DNA from 2 places in the Agrobacterium sp. NPDC058088 genome. Region 1 is predicted to be linked to the other one. Evidence: riboswitches for the same ligand, from Rfam matches in the RefSeq annotation. Region 1 holds a riboswitch; the other holds the start of a gene.

Region 1 (3,402 bases):
CGCCATGTTCCATCAGCATCCAGTTGCGCTTGCCCATGCCATCGCTGCCGCCATGCAGATGAGTCACGCCCTTTTCGTTCAGCTCCAGCTGATATTCGTGCCCGTCGATGGCGAACCTGCCATTGCCGATGCGATTGGCGTTGCGGCCGGGCGTGGCGCCGAAATAGGAGGAATATTTGTAGTCCTCGAACTTTTCGAAGCCGAGCACCAGCGGCGGCTGGTGGCCGTCAAGCCGCAAATCCTGGATAACGGCGCCCCAGGTGATGATTTTCGCTGTCAAACCGTCTTTAGAGATGGTGACCCGTTCGACCTTTTCACCCGTCGTCGTGAAACCGAAATCTTCTCGTGCCGCACCGTCGCTCATCTCGTCATTCTCCATGGTGTCGCGAATTGCCGGGGCGGACGTTGCGTCATTTTCCGGCAATTCGCAATCCTGCAGTTTAGGCAGCCATCTGCCCGATGGCTTCGAGATCATAGGGCGTCGTCTGGTATATTTCGTTGATCCAGTTTCCGACAAACAGATGGGCATGGCTGCGCCAGCGGTTTAGCGGGGCGAGCTCCGGGTCGTTATGCGGAAAATAATCATGCGGAAGCTTGATAGGCACGCCGGAATTCACGTCACGGAAATACTCGTCGGACAATGAGGTCGAATCATATTCGACATGATTGAACATATAGAGACGGTTACCTTCCTTCTCATGCACCAGACACACGCCCATTTCCTCAGATTCCATCAGGATTTCGAGGTCGGGGTGTTTTTCGATATCGGCGCGCCTAACTTCCGTCCAGCGCGATACCGGAACCTGAAAATCGTCCGAAAAGCCGTTGAGGTAGATCGAGGAGGGGCAAAGGTTGCGGTGGCGATAGACCCCGAAAGCTTTTTCCTTCAGTTCGTATTTCGGCACGCCATGGAAATGATAGATGGCGGCCATCGCGCCCCAGCAGACGTTGAGGGTCGAATGAACATTGGTGCGGGTCCATTCGAAAATCTTCTGCATTTCATTCCAATAGGTAACGTCCTCATATTCCAGCAGCTCGATGGGAGCGCCGGTAATGATGAAACCGTCGAACTTGCGGTGACGCACTTCCTCCCACGTCTCGTAGAAGGAGAGGAGGTGCTCTTCCGGTGTGTTCTTGGCGCGATGACCGCCTATGCGGACGAGCGACAATTCCACCTGCAGCGGCGAGGCGCCGACGAGGCGCGCCATCTGGATTTCGGTCTTGATCTTGTTCGGCATGAGGTTGAGAAGCCCGATCTGGAGCGGGCGGATATCCTGCCGGATGGCCGCCGTTTCGGTCATGACCCGCACGCCCTCATGAACGAGGGTATCAAAAGCGGGAAGCGTATCGGGTATCTTGATCGGCATGTCGAACTCTCTTTTCCGGGTCGCGTAAAGAACGTTGCGAAAACAAAAAAACCGGCAGCGGAAATCGCGACCGGTCCCAGGAAATTGCCCTTTTCCTCGACCCTTTAGCGACTTCTTTAAAGTGGCTGCAAGCCGGTCGGCAAATCACCACTGAGGGGTTTCATAATCCCGAAGCCGGCGAAAATCAATATAGGCTGATTTCATCGGGTTTCTGCTTTCCCTTTTTGGCCGAGGTGCGATAAGGCAGGGCATGGATAAAGAGTGCTTCACCATTCTGCTTGGCGGCGATGTCACGGTGACCGATCGTCTGAAACGGGCGGTCGCGAATAGCCGCGTGATTGCGGCCGATGGCGGAATGCGCCATGCCGCGCCGCTCGGTCTTACGCCTGAACTTTGGGTCGGAGATTTCGATTCCGCCAGTGAAGAGCTGCTCAATGCCTGGCCCGATGTGACGCGGCAACCCTATCCGGCGGCAAAGGCCGTGACAGATGGGGAGATCGCGGTCTCCGAAGCACTTTCGCGTGGCGCACACTCGCTGCTGCTGGTGGGCGCGCTCGGTGGCGCGAGAAGCGACCATGCGCTTCAGCACCTTCTTTATGCCGTAGCGCTTGCGGAGCGCGGTTTCCGGGTGACGCTGACCTCCGGTGAAGAAGAGGCGAGGCCGCTGCTTGCCGGTTCGCTCACCATTGATCTGCCAGCCGGATCGCTGTTTTCGGTCGCCGGGTTCACCACCCTTGAGGGGCTCAATATCGGCAATGTGCGTTATCCGCTTAATGATTTCGTGCTTGCTTTCGGCTCCTCCCGCACTATTTCCAATGTCGCGAATGGCGGCCCTGTGCATTTCTCGCTGAAAAGCGGCAAAGCCATCGTGCTTGCCCGACCCTATGACCTGACCGGAGCCTGACGCCTTGGCACCCCCAATTCTGAAACTCGACGATATAAAGCTGACCTTCGGCGTGACCCCACTGCTCGACGGCGCCAATCTCCAGGTAGAGCCCGGTGACCGTATCTGCCTTGTCGGACGCAATGGCTCGGGTAAATCCACGCTGATGAAGATTGCTGCCGGTCTGGTCGAGGCGCAGTCGGGCGAGGTTTTCCGGCATCCCGCCGCTACCATTCGTTATCTTGAACAGGCACCGGATTTTGCGGGTTATGACACCGTGCAAGCCTATGCGGAATCGGGGCTTGGGCCGGGTGACGATCCCTATCGGGTGACCTATCTTCTCGAACATCTGGGTCTTACCGGACAGGAAAATCCGGAGAGCCTCTCAGGCGGCGAAGCGCGCCGTGCGGCGCTTGCCCGCGTCATGGCGCCTGAGCCTGATATTCTGATGCTGGACGAGCCGACCAACCATCTGGACCTGCCTACTATCGAATGGCTGGAAGGCGAGTTACAGCAGACGCGCAGTGCTCTGGTGCTGATCTCGCACGACCGGCGCTTTCTGGAGAAGGTCTCGACCTCCACAGTGTGGCTCGATCGCGGTCAGTCGCGCCGTCTCAATCGTGGCTTTGCCCATTTCGAGGAATGGCGCGACAAGGTGCTGGAAGAGGAAGAGCTGGAACAGCACAAGCTCGGCAAGGCCATCGAGCGCGAAGAACACTGGATGCGTTACGGCGTGACCGCAAGGCGCAAGCGCAACATGCGCCGCGTCGGCGAGCTTCAGGCCATGCGCGCGGAATATCGCGGCCACAAGGGTCCGCAGGGTTCCGTACAGGCAACCGTCACCGAAGGGCGGGAATCCGGAAAGCTGGTCATCGAGGCCGACGCCATCACCAAGGCTTATGGCGAGCGCGTGATCGTGGCGCCATTCTCGCTCAGGGTTCATCGGGGGGATTGCATCGGTCTCGTCGGTCCGAACGGTGCGGGCAAAACCACGCTCCTGAAGATGCTGACGGGCCAGCTTGAACCCGACAGCGGCACGGTGAAGCTCGGCACCAATCTGGAGATCGCCACGCTTGACCAGAAACGTGAGGATCTCAACCCTAACGAAACGCTCGCCCATTATCTGACCGACGGGCGTGGTGACAATCTTCT
Region 2 (3,402 bases), on a different contig from region 1:
TTCATAGCTGTCACCGGGTTTGAGCTGCGGCTGCTCGCCCACGACGCCCGGCCCGTAGACCTCGTCCACCTGTCCGTTCTGATCGGTAATATTCCAATAACGGTTGACGAGTTTCACGGGCACATCGGAATTGTTCGCGATCACGACCTTGTAGCCCCAGACGTAACGATCGTCATCCGGGTCGGATTGTTCCTCGAGATAATACGGATCGACCGTTACCTCGATATCCCTTGTCAGAGCACGATACATACGCGCCACACCTCGAAATTATGCCTGCCGCCATATCCTACACTATAGGCTCTGGCTATCGTCAAGGAAATGAATGACTTGACGGGCAGGGGGCGTCTCCCGTTGCGCTGTTTTTTGCCATTAGGGATAACGGTAAAGGTAAATATTGGTTGCCTGATACCGCCTTTTCCGGCCACGCGGGCAAACCATGGCCCGACACGCGGCCGGGCCATGGCAATTTGGCGTTTGAATTTTCAGGCGGAAACGGCCTCGAGACCCTTCGCCAGATCCTCAAGCAGATCGTCCGTATCCTCGATACCGCAGGAAAGGCGCAGTGTGCCGCCGGAAATGCCGAGTTCGGCGCGCGCCTCGTCGGTGAGGTTCTTGTGCGTCGTCGTACCCGGATGAGTGATAAGGCTCTTGGCGTCGCCCAGATTGTTGGAAATCTTCACGATTCCCAACGCGTTCTGCAGCTTGAAGGCTGCTTCCTTGCCACCCTTCAGCTCGAAAGCGACCAGCGTCGAGCCGCCGGACATCTGGCGCGCAATGATATCCGCCTGCGGGTGATCGGCACGGCCGGGATAAATGACCTTGGCGACCTTGCCACTTTCGGCAAGGAAGTCCGCGATCTTGGAGGCATTGGCCGTCTGCTGCTTTACGCGCAGTGGTAGCGTTTCGATACCCTTCAGAAGCGTCCAGGCATTAAACGGCGACATGGCCGGGCCGGTATGGCGGAAATAATCCTGCAACTCTTCTTCGATCCACTTCTTGTCGGAAAGGATCACGCCGCCGAGGCAGCGGCCCTGGCCGTCAATATGTTTGGTGGCCGAATAAACCACGATATGCGCGCCAAGTTCGAGCGGCTTCTGGAAAAGCGGCGTCGCAAAGACGTTGTCGACCACCACCTTCGCGCCGATCTGGTTGGCGAGCTTCGCCACACCGGCGATATCAACCACCTCAAGCGTCGGATTGGTCGGGCTTTCGAGGAAGAATAGCTTGGTGTTCGGCTGGATCGCCTTTTCCCAGTTGCCGAGATCACGTCCGTCGATCAGCGTGCATTCGATGCCATATTTCGGCGCCAACGTTTCAACCACCCAGCGGCACGAGCCGAAGAGGGCGCGTGCGGCAACGATGTGGTCGCCGGCGCGCAGCTGGCACATGATGGCGGCGGTGACGGCAGCCATGCCGGAGGCAAGTGCGCGGGCGTCTTCAGCGCCTTCCAGCAGGCACATACGCTTCTCGAACATGTCATTGGTGGGGCTCGCATAACGGGCATAGATAAAGCCGTCCGTCTCACCCTTGAAGCGCGCTTCGGCGGCTTCAGAGTTCTCATAGACGAAACCCTGGGTCAGATAGATTGCTTCCGACGTTTCACCATAGGGTGAGCGTAGCGTACCGCCGTGAACGAGCTGGGTTGCCGGGCGCCATTTATTGCTCATGTGATCACCTTCAAAACAAAAAAACCGGCCGCAAAAGCAGACCGGTTCCTAGCACCCGGTCTTTTTAGCCACTTGTTTAACGTGGCTGCAAGCCGACCGGCCAAATCACCACGGGATAAGCTTGCCATACTGCCGTTACCGGCTTGCGTCAATGCTTTCCTTTTGGTTTTGTCGCCGTAAAAAGGAATGATGACCATGACGAGAACCACGGGCATTTTGGCGGACGGCGCAATCCGGGCGCTGTTTACGGGCGGCAAGCTGAAAAGCGAGGCCGATCTCGATATCGACCAGGTGCAGCCCGCCAGCCTCGATCTGCGGCTCGGCTCCAAGGCTTACCGCGTCCGCGCCAGCTTCATGCCCGGCCCCGGAACCCGTGTCATCGACAAGCTCAATCGCCTCAGCCTGCATGAGATCGATCTCAGCCAGGGTGCGGTGCTGGAAACCGGTTGTGTCTATATCGTTCCGTTGATGGAAAGCCTTGATCTGCCGGCAGACATGTCGGCCTCGGCCAACCCGAAAAGCTCGACCGGCCGTCTCGATATCTTCACCCGTGTAATGACCGACAATGCGCAGGAGTTTGACAAGATTCCGGCTGGCTATGCCGGTCCGCTTTATCTCGAAATCAGCCCGCGCACCTTCCCCATCGTCGTGCGCCGCGGCTCGCGCTTGTCGCAGATCCGTTTCCGCATCGGCCATGCGCTTCTCAATGAAAGCGAACTGCTGAAGCTGCACGAAACTGAAACGCTGGTGGCAAGCGAAAACCCGAACGTGACGGGTGGCGGGATTGCACTTTCGATCGATCTCAAAGGTTTCGGTGAGAACGGGCTGATCGGCTATCGCGGCAAACACCACACGGCGGTGGTGGATGTCGACAAGAAGGCCCAGCACGATATACTCGATTTCTGGGAGCCGCTCTTCGCCCGCGGCCGTGCGGAACTGATCCTGGACCCGGACGAGTTCTATATCCTTGTTTCACGCGAAGCCGTGCACGTACCGCCGCTTTATGCGGCCGAAATGACCCCCTTCGACCCGCTGGTGGGCGAGTTCCGCGTACACTACGCCGGCTTCTTCGATCCCGGCTTCGGCCATGCGCAGGCTGGCGGCACCGGCAGCCGCGCCGTTCTCGAGGTCCGCAGCCACGAAGTGCCCTTCATCCTGGAACACGGCCAGATCGTCGGGCGACTTGTTTACGAGCATATGCTGGAAAAACCGGAGGGCCTCTACGGCACCGGGCTTGGTTCCAACTATCAGGCACAGGGGCTGAAGCTCTCCAAGCATTTCCGCGCCGAGTAATGATCCCCCGGCGGGGCGCTTGACACCCGCCGCGAACTGTCCGATGTCTTAGCCTGCGCGGGTGTAGCTCAATGGTAGAGCAGCAGCTTCCCAAGCTGAATACGAGGGTTCGATTCCCTTCACCCGCTCCACTTCCCACCCGGAAACGTTGCAAATAGTACGCCTCTTGATCGGCGGTAATTGGCTGAAGCAGCCGGGTGAGTTTTCCCATGACTGGAAGAAGCGCGCGACTGTTGGCTCCCGCGAATGCGGGTCAGGTCGTTTCCTTGGCCACCGGCACATGCGGCGTCTTGTTCCAGACGAAAGGGCGCGTTTTAAGCTCCACCATGGCCCGCCAGGCTGCCACTGATAACATTAGCCAATAGAGAGGCATTGCCAACCATCGCTTTCCGACCTTCCGCCTTTCATAGGCAATCATTCTGCTTCGGCCCATCAGCACGGA

What was found. Region 1 has a riboswitch for S-adenosylmethionine ahead of metA (homoserine O-succinyltransferase). Riboswitches for the same ligand answer to the same signal wherever they lie in the genome.
Region 2: linked by a shared signal. The riboswitch ahead of ACFVTJ_RS05370 (O-succinylhomoserine sulfhydrylase) and the one ahead of metA (homoserine O-succinyltransferase) in region 1 are both predicted to bind S-adenosylmethionine.

What each region holds. Positions count from the first base shown of each region.
Region 1 covers NZ_JBHVSU010000009.1:6,861-10,262, forward strand. Annotated here, with positions in the region: gene ACFVTJ_RS20080 (aldose epimerase family protein) at 1-364, opposite strand, end outside; gene metA (homoserine O-succinyltransferase) at 441-1,367, opposite strand; SAM riboswitch at 1,452-1,528, opposite strand; gene ACFVTJ_RS20090 (thiamine diphosphokinase) at 1,618-2,271, shown strand; gene ACFVTJ_RS20095 (ABC-F family ATP-binding cassette domain-containing protein) at 2,276-3,402, shown strand, end outside.
Region 2 covers NZ_JBHVSU010000002.1:17,279-20,680, forward strand. Annotated here, with positions in the region: gene apaG (Co2+/Mg2+ efflux protein ApaG) at 1-249, opposite strand, end outside; gene ACFVTJ_RS05370 (O-succinylhomoserine sulfhydrylase) at 483-1,667, opposite strand; SAM riboswitch at 1,711-1,789, opposite strand; gene ACFVTJ_RS05375 (2'-deoxycytidine 5'-triphosphate deaminase) at 1,863-2,960, shown strand; tRNA gene ACFVTJ_RS05380 (tRNA-Gly) at 3,018-3,091, shown strand; gene ACFVTJ_RS05385 (glycosyltransferase family 2 protein) at 3,214-3,402, opposite strand, start outside.